One region of the Enterobacter kobei genome, then DNA from elsewhere that is predicted to be linked to it. Evidence: predicted binding sites of a transcription regulator. Region 1 holds the regulator's gene; the other holds the start of a gene.
What was found. The regulator PhoB, encoded in region 1, activates phosphate uptake and scavenging genes when phosphate is short. The targets are predictions, from matches to a motif close to CTGTCATAAAACTGNCNNAT.

Region 2: the regulator PhoB is predicted to act here: its motif matches at 4,105-4,124, upstream of pstS (phosphate ABC transporter substrate-binding protein PstS).

The regions. Positions count from the first base shown of each region.
Region 1 covers NZ_CP017181.1:1,001,987-1,009,454, forward strand. The annotation lists gene sbcC (exonuclease subunit SbcC) at 1-303, opposite strand, end outside; gene sbcD (exonuclease subunit SbcD) at 300-1,505, opposite strand; gene phoB (phosphate response regulator transcription factor PhoB) at 1,692-2,381, shown strand; gene phoR (phosphate regulon sensor histidine kinase PhoR) at 2,403-3,698, shown strand; gene brnQ (branched-chain amino acid transporter carrier protein BrnQ) at 4,107-5,426, shown strand; gene proY (proline-specific permease ProY) at 5,507-6,880, shown strand; gene malZ (maltodextrin glucosidase) at 7,044-7,468, shown strand, end outside.
Region 2 covers NZ_CP017181.1:4,861,485-4,868,952, reverse strand. The annotation lists gene phoU (phosphate signaling complex protein PhoU) at 1-210, opposite strand, end outside; gene pstB (phosphate ABC transporter ATP-binding protein PstB) at 224-997, opposite strand; gene pstA (phosphate ABC transporter permease PstA) at 1,045-1,935, opposite strand; gene pstC (phosphate ABC transporter permease PstC) at 1,935-2,894, opposite strand; gene pstS (phosphate ABC transporter substrate-binding protein PstS) at 2,976-4,016, opposite strand; gene BFV64_RS23530 (fimbrial protein) at 4,263-5,318, opposite strand; gene BFV64_RS23525 (fimbria/pilus outer membrane usher protein) at 5,328-7,468, opposite strand, start outside.

The DNA of each region.
Region 1 (7,468 bases):
TGCCCGGTTCTGGCTCCAGAAGGCGCGGTAGGCGATGCCTTTTACCTCAAACTCCACTTCCGCCAGACACTCGGCGGTATCTCGCGTCATCAGGTCGTTTTGTGCCTGGGAAACCTTACTCAGGCGCGGCGTTTCGTGATAAAGCGCCAGACAGATGGCGTCGAGCAGGGTGGTTTTACCTGCGCCTGTGGCGCCGGTAATGGCAAACAGCCCGTTGCTGGCAAAGGGTTCAGCGGTAAAGTCAATTTTCCACTCGCCCTTGAGGGAGTTGAGATTTTTCAGACGCAGGCTCAAAATTTTCATGCGTTTTCTTCCTCGTCATTGAGGGCATGCAGGGTATGGGTGAACAGTTCGCTGAGTCTTTCGCGCTTCGCGTCGTCAATATCCTCCTGCAAGAGCCTGCGCTCAAACACCTCTTCTACCCGCAACTCGCTGAGCGTTTCCCGCTGGGCGCTTAACAGAATTTTCTCGCGCTGCTCGCGGCTGCGGCGCACCAGTAAGACCTCTACCGGCAAGTCTTCCGTCAGCGCCTGGATTTTTCGCTGCATATCATGCAGGTAGTCATCCGTAGTGATTTCGATATCCAGCCAGACGGGGGGATTAAGCGCGGTGCCGCGCCACTGTTCAAGCTGAGCGGTGATGGCCTCCAGATCGCCTTTCAGCACCGCCAGCGGCTGGGTGACCGGCACCTCCAGCGTCTCGACGGCACTGAGTTTGCCCTCGCTGAAGCTCACCAGATGCACGGATTTGGCTTTGCCGGTTTCATCGAAACTGAGCGAAATAGGGGATCCGCAGTAGCGAATATGTTCGCAGCCGCCGATAACCTGGGCGCGGTGAATATGCCCGAGCGCAATGTAGTCCGCAGGCGGGAAGTTCTGCGCCGGAAAGGCGTCCAGCGTGCCGATATAGATGTCACGCACGGCGTCACTTTTACTGACCCCAACGGTGGTGAGATGCCCGGTCGCAATCACCGGTATCGGCTGTTCGCCACGCAGGTTGCAGGCATCCGCGTGCTGCTGGTGATAATAGTCGGTGATGGCCTGTAATAAATGTTGCTGCTTTTCCGTGCCCGACAGTCCCGCCTGACTTTGTACGATATCGCGCGGGCGTAAAAAGGGGATCGGGCACAGCACTGCCCCCGGCGTACCGTCGCGTTTTTTCAGGATCTGCGGGGCATGCCCGGCGCTGGCGACGACGGTAGTATTGAGAAACGCCAGAATGTCGCGGGATTCATTGAGCGTTGCCACGGAGTCATGGTTACCGGCGACTATCACCAGATGACAGCCGGTCTGCTGCAAGTTCACCACGAAGCGGTTATACAGCTCGCGCGCATAGCTGGGGGGCGACCCCGTATCAAAGATGTCACCCGCGACAATAATCGCATCGACCTCGTGGGCCTGCGCCGTCTCCAGCAGCCAGTTCAGGAACGCTTCATGTTCAGCCGCACGGCTTTTGCTGTAAAAATTTTGACCGAGATGCCAGTCCGAGGTGTGAAGTATGCGCATAGCGGTTCCGTGGCAAAAATGAGAAAGCAGGATTATAAACGTTCAGAGAAGGGAAAATAACCGCTGTAATAAAACAACGGTTTGCCCGCTACCGTGGTAATGTTTTTCATAAATCTGTCATAAATCTGACGCATAATGGCGCCGAATTACAAACGTGTAACTTAATAAGATAAGACAGGGCAAAGTATGGCGAGACGTATTCTGGTCGTAGAAGATGAAGCTCCAATTCGTGAAATGGTGTGCTTCGTGCTCGAGCAAAATGGCTTCCAGCCGGTTGAAGCGGAAGATTATGACAGCGCAGTGAACCAGCTGAATGAACCCTGGCCCGATCTGATTCTGCTGGACTGGATGTTGCCTGGCGGCTCCGGACTGCAGTTTATCAAACACCTGAAGCGTGAGGCACTCACCCGCGACATCCCGGTTGTGATGCTCACGGCGCGCGGAGAGGAAGAGGATCGCGTGCGCGGATTAGAAACCGGCGCGGACGATTACATCACTAAACCGTTCTCCCCAAAAGAGCTGGTCGCCCGCATTAAAGCCGTGATGCGCCGTATTTCACCGATGGCGGTGGAAGAGGTGATAGAGATGCAGGGACTCAGCCTTGACCCTACCTCGCACCGCGTGATGACCGGCGAAAACCCCCTCGATATGGGCCCTACCGAATTTAAACTCCTGCACTTCTTTATGACTCACCCGGAACGCGTATACAGCCGCGAGCAGTTGCTGAATAACGTCTGGGGAACTAACGTGTATGTCGAAGACCGGACGGTTGACGTACATATTCGCCGCCTGCGAAAAGCGCTGGAACTGAGCGGCCACGATCGCATGGTACAGACGGTCCGCGGCACGGGTTATCGTTTTTCGACCCGTTTCTGAACAATGACAGGAGTGTGACGCGTGCTGGAACGTCTGTCATGGAAAAGGCTCGTCTTTGAACTGATCTTATGCTGTATTCCGGCCTTCCTTCTTGGGGCCTTTCTCGGACATCTGCCGTGGTTTCTGCTGGCGTCGGTCACCGGGCTGCTGATCTGGCATTTCTGGAACCTGCTGCGCCTCTCCTGGTGGCTGTGGGTTGACCGCAGTATGACCCCACCGCCGGGCAGCGGCAGCTGGGAGCCCCTGCTGTACGGCCTGCACCAGATGCAGATGCGTAATAAAAAGCGCCGTCGCGAGCTGGGAAGCCTGATTAAGCGTTTTCGCAGCGGGGCGGAGTCGTTGCCGGATGCGGTCATCCTGACCACTGAAGAAGGCACCATCTTCTGGTGTAACGGCCTGGCGCAACAGCTGCTGGGCCTTCGCTGGCCGGACGATAACGGTCAGAACATCCTTAACCTTTTACGCTATCCCGAATTCACGCTGTATCTGAAAAAGCGTGATTTTACCCGCCCGCACAATCTGAAGCTCAATAATGGTCGCCATCTGGAAATCCGCGTGATGCCTTACAGCGATAAGCAGTGGCTGATGGTGGCGCGCGATGTCACCCAAATGCACCAGCTTGAGGGCGCGCGCCGTAATTTCTTTGCGAACGTCAGCCACGAACTGCGTACTCCGTTGACCGTGCTTCAGGGTTATCTGGAGATGATGCAGGAGCAAACGCTGGAAGGTGCGCCGCGTGAAAAAGCGCTGCATACCATGCGCGAGCAAACGCATCGCATGGAAGGGCTGGTGAAGCAGCTGCTGACGCTCTCGAAGATTGAAGCGGCGCCTACGCTTGCGCTGAATGACACGATAGATGTGCCGATGATGCTGCGGGTTGTGGAGCGTGAAGCGCAGACGTTAAGCCACAAAAAGCATCACCTGACCTTCGAGGTCGACAGCACGCTAAAGGTGCTGGGCAGTGAGGATGAGCTTCGTAGCGCCATATCCAACCTGGTGTACAACGCGGTGAACCATACGCCGGAAGGGACGGATATTATGGTGCGCTGGAACCGTACCCCTACGGGCGCCGAGTTTAGCGTGGAAGATAACGGGCCGGGGATCGCACCGGAGCATATCCCGCGTCTGACCGAACGCTTCTACCGCGTGGATAAAGCGCGGTCGCGGCAAACAGGGGGGAGCGGCCTGGGGCTGGCGATTGTGAAGCACGCGGTAAATCACCACGAAAGCCGACTTGATATTCAGAGTACGCTGGGGAAAGGAACCCGCTTCAGTTTCGTTATTCCGGAACGATTAATTGCCAAAAAGACCGCCTGAGGGCAGGTGTGTCATTTTCCCTTTCCACGGGTCAGCGTCTGCTGGCCCGTTTGCTTTGCAGTCAAGCGAAACGCGGATGAATAATATACGGCTGGGTGTTTTTTTTCGCATGATTAGCCATGAGTTTTTCCTGTAAATAGCGTATTGTGCTGGCGTGTATTTTCATGCTGGCATATTGTTCTGGTTTTGAGATCCCACCTTGCCTTTAAACGTTATAAGCGTTTAAATTGCCCCCCAGATACTGTCAGACCGACTGTATTTGCGTGGTAAATCGAAAAACTATTCTTCTCCACGCCAGGACGGGAGCATTTCCCGCTGAAATTGAGCAATTTTTCGGCTGTATCGTCCCGTCAGGGAAAACGAAAATCTCAATGTTTTCAACACCACATCCACAGGCAGTAAGGTTTTATGACCCATCACTTAAAATCGCGTGACATCATCGCGCTGGGCTTTATGACATTTGCGCTGTTCGTTGGCGCAGGCAACATTATTTTCCCTCCAATGGTTGGCTTACAGGCGGGTGAACACGTCTGGACCGCTGCGTTTGGTTTCCTGATTACTGCCGTGGGTCTACCGGTACTGACCGTCGTCGCGCTGGCGAAAGTCGGTGGCGGCGTGGACAGCCTCAGCACGCCGATTGGCAAAGTCGCAGGTGTTCTGCTGGCCACCGTCTGCTATCTGGCCGTGGGCCCGCTGTTTGCCACCCCGCGCACGGCGACCGTTTCCTTTGAAGTGGGGATTGCTCCGCTGACCGGCGACGGCCCGATGCCGCTGTTTATCTACAGCCTGGTCTACTTCGCGATTGTCATTCTGGTCTCCCTCTATCCGGGCAAACTGCTGGATACCGTGGGCAACTTCCTGGCGCCGCTGAAAATCATCGCCCTGATCGTTCTCGCCGTGGCCGCTATCATCTGGCCAGCAGGCCCGATCAGCGACGCAATGGACGCCTATAAAAACGCCGCGTTCTCTAACGGTTTTGTGAACGGCTACCTGACGATGGATACGCTGGGCGCAATGGTGTTTGGTATTGTTATCGTTAACGCCGCGCGTTCCCGCGGTGTGACCGAAGCGCGTCTGCTGACCCGCTATACCATCTGGGCTGGCCTGATGGCTGGTGTGGGTCTGACGCTGCTGTATCTGGCGCTGTTCCGCCTGGGCTCTGATAGCGCCATGCTGGTTGATCAGAACGCGAACGGTGCGGCTATTCTGCACGCTTACGTCCAGCACACCTTCGGTGGTGCGGGCAGTATGCTGCTGGCGGCGCTGATTTTCCTGGCGTGTCTGGTGACCGCAGTGGGCCTGACCTGCGCCTGTGCTGAGTTCTTTGCGCAGTATCTGCCGCTCTCTTACCGCACCCTGGTGTTTATCCTCGGTATCTTCTCCATGGCGGTGTCCAACCTCGGTCTGAGCCACCTGATTCAGGTCTCTATTCCGGTGCTGACGGCCATCTATCCGCCGTGCATCGTGCTGGTGGTGCTGAGCTTCACCCGTCCGTGGTGGAATAACTCCTCACGAATTATTGCGCCAGCCATGTTTATCAGCCTGATTTTTGGTATCCTTGACGGGATTAAAGCATCAGCGTTCGCCGCGATTCTGCCCGCCTGGACACAGCGTCTGCCGCTGTCCGAGCAGGGACTGGCCTGGCTGATGCCTACCGTTGTTGCACTGGTTCTGGCGATTATCTGGGACCGTGCTGCAGGGCGCCAGGTTGCATCTAACGCCCATTAATCAACGGCAACAAACTGTTTAACCACGGGGCTTAAGGCCCCGTGGTTTTTTGTTTTTTCGTGTTGAATGGCAAGATTTTAATGGAAAGCACTAACAAACTTAAACGTGGTCTCAGCACACGCCACATCCGCTTTATGGCGCTGGGCTCTGCGATTGGTACCGGTCTTTTTTATGGCTCGGCAGATGCCATCAAAATGGCCGGTCCAAGCGTTCTGCTGGCCTACATCATTGGCGGCGTGGCGGCGTATATCATCATGCGCGCCCTCGGAGAGATGTCGGTTCACAATCCTTCTGCCAGTTCGTTCTCGCGCTATGCGCAGGAAAACCTCGGACCGCTGGCCGGGTTTATCACTGGCTGGACCTACTGCTTTGAAATTTTGATTGTGGCCATTGCCGATGTGACGGCGTTTGGTATCTATATGGGCGTCTGGTTCCCGACGGTGCCGCACTGGATCTGGGTGCTGAGCGTGGTGCTGCTCATCTGCGCCGTCAACCTGATGAGCGTGAAGGTGTTCGGCGAACTTGAGTTCTGGTTCTCCTTCTTCAAGGTCGCCACCATTATCATCATGATTGTGGCCGGTTTTGGCATCATCCTCTGGGGGATTGGCAACGGCGGTCAGCCGACCGGGATCCATAACCTCTGGAGCAACGGGGGCTTCTTCAGCAACGGCTGGCTCGGGATGGTGATGTCGCTGCAGATGGTGATGTTCGCCTACGGCGGTATTGAAATTATTGGTATCACCGCCGGGGAAGCGAAAGACCCTGAGAAATCCATTCCACGTGCCATCAACTCCGTGCCGATGCGTATTCTGGTGTTCTATGTGGGCACGCTGTTCGTGATTATGTCCATCTACCCATGGAACCAGGTCGGTACCAACGGTAGCCCGTTTGTGCTGACCTTCCAGCATATGGGCATTGCGTTTGCTGCCAGCATTCTGAACTTCGTGGTGCTGACCGCGTCGCTTTCCGCGATCAACAGTGACGTCTTTGGCGTAGGCCGTATGCTACACGGCATGGCGGAGCAGGGCAGTGCGCCGAAGGTGTTCGCTAAAACCTCCCGCCGCGGCACGCCGTGGGTGACGGTGGTGGTCATGACCGTTGCGCTGCTGTTCTCGGTTTACCTGAACTACATCATGCCGGAGAACGTCTTCCTGGTGATTGCGTCGCTGGCGACCTTCGCGACCGTGTGGGTGTGGATCATGATCCTGCTGTCGCAGATTGCGTTCCGCCGTCGCCTGTCGCCGGAAGAGGCGAAAGCGCTGAAGTTTAAAGTCCCGGGTGGCGTTGCAACAACCGTCGTCGGGCTGATTTTCCTGGTGTTTATCATTGGCCTGATTGGCTACCATCCGGATACCCGTATTTCCCTCTACGTGGGCTGTGCGTGGATCGTCCTGCTGCTGGTTGGCTGGGTGTTAAAATGCCGCCGCGATCGCCAACTGGCAGAAGCGCAGTAATTTTTTTTATTCCCTCTCCCTGTGGGAGAGGGTTAGGGTGAGGGCATCAGGCCGCACTGATCCCTCCTCCCCCGTCCTCCTCCCCCAATAAATCACGTCATGGTGAGCTATCCTTAACCACCCTGTGGCAAGGTGACGTCAATTTCATCAGAGGGGATTCGTGATGTTAAATGCCTGGCACCTTCCGGTTGCCCCATTTGTTAAGCAAAACAAAGACAACCTTGTGATTACGCTCTGGCTGGCGGGGGAAAATCAGCCTGAACGCGTGACGCTCCGCGCCGAAATTGATAATGAAGAGACCGGGCTGAAAATGCACAAGCTGCGCAGCCAGCCGCAGCCGGGGATCACCGCCTGGCGGGCGAATATCGATTTGCGTAGCGGGCAGCCGCGCCGCCGTTATAGCTTCAAGCTGCTGTGGAACCATCGTCAGCTGTGGTTTACCCCGCAGGGGTTTAGCCGGTTCCCGCCCGCACGGCTGGAACAGTTTGCCGTTGATTATCCGGATAGCGGACCGCAGTGGGTTAACGATCAGGTCTTTTACCAGATTTTCCCGGACCGCTTTGCGCGTAGCGAAAAACGAACTGCCGA
Region 2 (7,468 bases), 1.0 Mb from region 1:
TTCGTCGATGGCGACTTCCATCATGTTGACGTTCTTGTCGCCTTCAATGACGCGCTTCGCCAGCTCGCTGTCCTGGTTGTGCATCGCCGTAATCGCATCGGAAAGCTGCTGTTCAACCATGCCACCCATGGTCATCACCTGCGTGCGAATACTCTCCAGCTCTGCGTTGAACTGGCCGGAAATGTGTTTGTTAAGATTGAGGTTGTCCATGATTCACTCCAAATCAACCGTAGCGGCCAGTAATGTAATCTTCGGTTTGTTTCTTCGCCGGTCTGGTGAACAGCGCGTCCGTATCGCTGAACTCGATCAGCTCGCCCAGGTACATAAACGCGGTGTGATCGGAGCAACGCGCAGCCTGCTGCATGTTGTGGGTCACGATAACCACGGTGTAATCCTGCTTCAGCTCGGTGATCAGCTCTTCAATACGGCCAGTTGAGATCGGGTCCAGCGCTGAACACGGCTCATCAAGCAGCAACACTTCCGGGCGAATAGCAATACCGCGCGCAATGCACAGACGCTGCTGCTGACCACCGGACAGAGAGTACCCGCTCTGGTGAAGTTTATCTTTGGTTTCGTTCCATAATGCGGCCTTGGTCAACGCCCACTGCACGCGCTCGTCCATATCGGCACGGGAAAGCTTTTCAAACAGACGAACGCCAAAGGCGATGTTGTCATAAATGGACATCGGGAACGGCGTCGGTTTCTGGAACACCATCCCCACTTTGGCGCGCAGCAGGGCGATATCCTGCGCCTGGGTCAGAATGTTTTCACCGTCCAGGATGATTTCACCTTCAGCACGCTGCTCCGGATAGAGCGAATACATTTTGTTAAAGGTACGCAGCAGCGTGGATTTACCACAGCCAGACGGACCGATAAATGCCGTGACCTGGTTCTTCGCGATATCCAGGTTGATGTTCTTCAGGGCATGGAATTTGCCGTAGTAGAAGTTCAAATCACGAACCTGAATCTTACCCGGGGCAGTATCAACCATACTCATTGACTCTTTTCCTCATTCGGCGCCGCGAGCTGCCGCGCCGTAAAAAATTAACCGTGTTTCTTCTTCGCGAAAATGACGCGCGCCAGAATGTTCAGCAACAGTACGCAAAGGGTGATGATCAGCACCCCGGCCCAGGCCAGCTGCTGCCATTCCGCGAATGGGCTCATCGCAAATTTAAAGATCGTCACCGGCAGGTTGGCGATCGGCTGCATCATGTCCGTGCTCCAGAACTGGTTGGAGAGGGCAGTAAACAGCAGCGGAGCCGTTTCACCGGCAATACGGGCGATAGCCAGCAGAATCCCGGTCATGATCCCGGAGACCGACGCTTTCAGCGTAATCGCAGAGATCATTTTCCACTTCGGCGTACCCAGCGCATAAGCCGCTTCACGCAGGCTGTCCGGCACCAGTTTCAGCATGTTCTCGGTGGTACGAATCACAATAGGCACCTGCAGCAGCGCCAGCGCAATCACACCCGCCCAGCCGGAGAAGTGTTCCATTTGCGCAACCACGATGGTGTAAACAAACAGACCCACGACAATCGACGGAGCAGAAAGCAGGATGTCGTTAATGAAGCGAATCACCTCAGCCAGCCAGGATTTACGCCCGTACTCTGCCAGGTAGATACCCGCCATAATGCCCAGCGGCGTACCGAACACGGTCGCCCACAGGATCAGTAATCCACTCCCCGCCAGGGCGTTCGCCAGACCACCACCCGCCGTGTTTGGCGGCGGCGTCATTTCGGTGAATAGCGCCAGCGACATGCCATCAATACCACGGGTGATGGTGGACATCAGGATCCAGATCAGCCAGAACAGGCCGAACGCCATCGTCGCCATGGAAAGCGTCAGCGCAATGCGGTTTTTAAAACGACGCTTTGCCTGCATTTTGCGGCGGGATTCCGCCAGCTGAGCGGTGCTTTGCATTTCGAGAGTCGCCATCAGCGTGCCCCCTCATTTTTCGCGAGACGCAGGATCATCAGCTTGGAAATCGCCAGAACAATGAAGGTGATAACGAACAGAATCAGACCCAGTTCCATCAGCGCCGCGACGTGCAGCCCGGATTCCGCTTCGGCAAACTCGTTCGCCAGTGCAGAGGTAATACTGTTACCCGGCATATACAGAGAGACACTGTCGAGCTGGTAGGTGTTACCGATGATAAAGGTGACCGCCATGGTTTCACCCAACGCACGGCCTAATCCCAGCATGACGCCGCCGATCACCCCATTTTTGGTGAACGGAAGGACAATGCGCCAGATGACTTCCCAGGTAGTGCAGCCGATGCCGTAGGCCGACTCTTTCATCATCACCGGCGTTTGTTCAAAGACATCGCGCATAACCGCCGCAATGTACGGAATAATCATGATGGCGAGGATCACCCCTGCCGCAAGAATACCAATACCGAATGCCGGGCCAGAGAAGAGGGCGCCCACAAACGGAATGGCAGAAAGAACATTTCCCACCGGCTCCTGGAAGTATGTGGCAAACAGCGGCGCAAAGATAAACAGGCCCCACATGCCGTACACAATACTTGGAATGGCCGCCAGCAGTTCAATGGCGATGCCCAGCGGACGACGCAGCCAGCCTGGCGCCAGTTCCGTCAGGAACAGGGCAATACCGAAGCTTACCGGAACCGCAATCAGCAGAGCGATGAACGAGGTCACCAGCGTGCCGTAAATGGGCACCAGCGCACCGTAAACGTCGTTCGGCGCATCCCACTCTTTGGTCCACAGGAAGGAGAAACCGAATTTCTGAATGCTCGGCCAGGAGGAGAAAATCAGAGACACGATAATGCCGCCCAGCAGCAATAGCACAATCAGCGCAGCCAGTTTGACCAGCGCGCTGAAAATCATGTCACCTTTTTTACCCGGAGGGTTAAATGCAGGCTTGGTTGCAGCCATAAATCACTCTTCTGTTAAACGCGTTTACGAAATCGGCGGGTAAGCGCAAGCGCCACCCGCCATTTTCGTCAGAATGCTAAATTAATACAATGCCTTACCGCTGCTGTCTTTCACATTGGTTTTCCATGCAGCACGAATCTGCTCAACCACGCTGTCTGGCAGGCTGGCGTAGTCCAGGTCGTTAGCCTGTTTAGCGCCGTTTTTGTATGCCCAGTCGAAGAACTTCAGCACTTCAGCGCCCTGCTCAGGTTTCTTCTGCTCTTTGTGAACCAGGATGAAGGTGGTGGAGGTGATTGGCCACGCACCTTCGCCTTTCTGGTTCGTCAGATCCTGCGCGAAGGATTTGCTCCAGTCAGCGCCTTTTGCAGCGTTAGCAAAGTTCTCTTCGGTCGGGCTTACTGGTTTGCCATCAGCAGACACCAGTTTGGTGTAGGACAGGTTGTTCTGCTTCGCGTACGCGTATTCTACGTAGCCAATTGAGCCAGGCAGACGCTGTACGAACGCAGCGATACCGTCGTTACCTTTACCGCCCAGACCGGTTGGCCAGTTAACGGTAGAGCCGGAACCAACTTTCGATTTCCACTCTTCGTTCACTTTTGCCAGGTAGCTGGTGAAGACGAAGGAGGTACCAGAACCATCCGCGCGGCGAACCACGGCGATGTTCTGAGCAGGCAGCTTCAGGCCTGGGTTGAGCTTAGCGATCGCTTCGTCATCCCATTTTTTGATTTTACCCAGGTAGATGTCGCCCAGGGTTTTGCCATCCAGCACCAGCTCACCAGACTTCACGCCCGGCAGGTTGATAGCCAGAACCACACCACCGATCACGGTCGGGAACTGGAACAGGCCATCCTGATTCAGTTTATCGTCAGACAACGGCGCGTCTGATGCACCGAAATCAACGGTGTTAGCGGTAATTTGTTTTACGCCACCGGAGGAGCCGATACCCTGATAGTTAACCTTATTACCGGTTTCTTTCTGGTAGGTATCCGCCCATTTGGCATACACCGGCGCAGGGAAGGTTGCACCAGCGCCAGTCAGGCTTGCTTCTGCAAATACAGAGAACGCGCTCAGAGATAAGGTCGCGGCGACAACAGTTGCGACAGTGGTACGCATAACTTTCATAATGTCTCCTGCAAGGATTTCGTAAATCATTGTTTAAGTGGCTACGATGAGCAAAATAGGACAAACAGGTGACAGATAAATGTACGAAATATGACAGTTTTATGACAAACACAAAGGAAGGTGTAACCACATGAAAAATATAGCACTTAATTCATCAGGCATTCATTTTTTTGTCATTTTTATTTTAAAGATCGCCGTTTTGTCCGTGAAATATGACAACGGCTGTCATAAACAGCCGTTAAAGGATTAGTGTCCGATTTCAATCGTCAGGGTAGCCGTACCGTTGAACGGACCTGGCGCGGGTCTGGACCCGGTTGCGCTAGCCGGAGCGCTTGAAAACGTGAGTGTCCCCAGCGTCTCGCCTTCCAGAGTCACGGGCATTTTCGTCGTTTCCGCCTCAAGTTCACCGCCGTTCACATTAATTTCCCTGTTATGTTTATCGTAAATCTTAATCCCCACGTCAGGATTATCGGTAGCCACCATCGTACTGTCGGCTGTCGCGGCAGAGGCGTGGAAGGTTGCACCCAGCGTGTCGGTAAACATCATATTTGAACATTTGATATTGACCTGCCGGGTAATCTTGCGTGAAGACACCGCCTGGCCCCGGTTAGCTGAGAATTCCGATGCCAGAATAGACTTGAAATCAATCATTATCGCCTGGCCTTCATCTATCTCGCAGGTTTGCGGGACCGTGACCGATCCCTGCACAATCACATCCGAGATGATTTCGTTCGAGATGGTACGGGGATCGATAGTGGCATAGATATTTGCCATGACCATCGACGGTATGGTGATCGTGCCGGTAAATTGTTTTTTGACATACAGATAAATAAAGCCCGACCCGCCGCTGTAAAACGTGGTTTGCGAACTGACGCCATTATGACACCGGTACGTTCCCCCAATGTCATTTGGCAGGTGATCGAAGGGAACGGTGGTGTAGCCAACGCCAAGAATGTAGATTTGCAAACCGATATCAAGATACTTATTGAGATAATAATAGGAGATATTGTTTCTGCTAGTGGTGGGCTGCAGGGCTGGATTAACCACGCTGGTGATGTAAGCATGATCGTAACTTTCATTTTTCCCCGTCTGGCAGTAGCACGTTCCCTTAAACGAAGTCGTAGAGTTATTCATATCGATCATATGCTGCATGCCAACCAGGTTATCAAGCGTCGTTAATTGTTCCGCGACAGTGAAATAGTTATGGTATTTGCCATTGTCTGGTACGCAGTATCCGGTAGGCGCCGCCTGTAAAAAAAAAGCGGCAAAAAAGAGAGTAAAAAGCCAGAATTGGGGTTTCATTCTTATCCTTTATCGACAAATGACAGGCAGTTGCACCAGCCCGGAATCAGGTTTCTGATGGATGTGATAATCAGCCAGACAGGCCTTGCCGCTGCTGAGCGTCAGCGAAAATTGCCCCGATTCGGGCATACCGGCGAGATAGAGTTCACCTTTGTCACCGACAATTCCCGTTGCGCTTCCCACATCAAGCGCAGCGGTACCCACCGCACCAAACGGTGCAGGCTTGCCGTTCGCAAGTGAAACGTTAAACAGCACCCGATAGCCGATGTGCGTAACAAACTCGGCTTTCACCACCGCGCCACGCGTAGGTACCAGGTTTTGCACGCTGCGTTCCAGCTCAACGTTGCCTGAAACAAAATCCTTATTCTGAAGCGCAATACGGTTCTCATCGTAGGGTGAAAGCTGCGTCTTCACGGTGTAGCCGCGCCAGTCGGTGGCAACGCCGCTGGCGTTATCTACCGATAACCCTGCCGCACCAGGCGCTTTGATTAGCGCCACCGTTTCGCCCATCTCCTGCGAGAAGGTGATGCCTTCGTCGTGGATCAACACGCCGCCGCTGACGCCGTAGTTCAGGCTCTGGCTTTCGTCGCTCCAGGCATAATTCGTCTTTAGCGAGCCGTAGGACGCATCCCAGACCAGACCCGCATTTCCCGCCGAGGTGCCGCGGTTTTCATACTCGGACTGCTGTATGTTCCAGCTCAGATTGTTATCGTCGAGCAGATTGCCGTTCAACCCAATCTGGTGGGAAGGTGTGCCATGGTTACTGTGGGCGTAGTTGTAGTTGACGTAGCTGTTGGGTAACCAGGCCGAAAGCGGCAGAGACAGCGACAGCATAACGAGATGCTCGCTTTCATCTTCTTGTTGCCACTCTCCCATGCTGTCAGACACCGTATCGGTATAGTTCCACGACAGGTTCCACACCACCTGCTTCCAGCTGTTGCTGTAGCCTATCTGTATCAGGCGCTGCACATCGTCCGTACGCCAGAATTGCTCCCGGCTCAGCGTAAGATAGACATTACCGTACCCCTCGGAAAACGGTTGGGTCCAGGTGCCTTCTACCCGGCTGCGGCGGTTGCCCGTATGCCAGAAGTTCTCGCTATCGCCCGTGCGCGATGCCCATTCGCCCAGGGTGTAAAACCCTTCCGTTGAATAGCGATAACCTACAATACGCAGGCTGGTATTGCTGACGTCGAACGTTTTTGAGTACAGAAAACGCCAGGATTGCCCCTGCTCGTCATCGTCCGTAAAGTGCGATTGGGCATGGGTGATATCCATCGAAATAGCGCCGATATTGCCGAGATCTTTACCAATGCCGGCGGCAAACGCGCGGTAATCGTCTGCCAGCTGCGTGCCACCATACAGCGTCATTCCCCACGCCATTCCGTGCAATACCTGTGCCTGCATCACCTCTGGCATAAACCGATCGTTATCACGACGCTCACCAATGCTGATGTCCACATCCGTTTGCCCCTCCCGACGCAAAATTGCCAGAGATGCGTAAGGCTGAACAAAATGCTGCTCGCTGCCGTCTTCCTCTTTGATGGAGACGTCCAGATCTCCGCCGCTTGAGGTGGTGTTGAGATCGGTCAACGCAAACGGCCCCTGCGGCACGGCCGACTGATAAATCATGTAGCCATTCTGGCGGATGGTGACCACGGCGTTGGTTTTCGCCACGCCGCGCACCACCGGCGCAAAACCGTTCTGGCTATCGGGGAGCATGTCGCTGTCGGTGTACAGACGCACGCCGCGCACCTGTGAACTGTCGAAGAGATCGCTCGCGGTCCACGTATCGCCCGCCATGGCCTGGCTGCGCAGGCTGGCAATATCATGCTGTAAGTACGTGCTCAGCGAACGAACGTTACCGCGGCTGTTGACCGCATTTAAGGCGCTATAGTTACGCAGGCGCCATCCGCCAATATTCAGCCCGCTGCGTAAATTCAGGTAGTAAAGATCGTCACTGTCATAGTCTGACTTCAGCGTCTGGGTCGTGGAGAAATCGTAGTTCAGCATCAAAGCGTCAATACCCTGATCCCAGCGCGAGGGCGAAATGGCGTCACGCGCCGTGGCGTCCAGATAGACCTGCGGGATCGACGCCTTCAGCGCGAGCTTTTCGCTGTCCAGCGTCCATTTCGCGCCAGGCAGCACCGGCA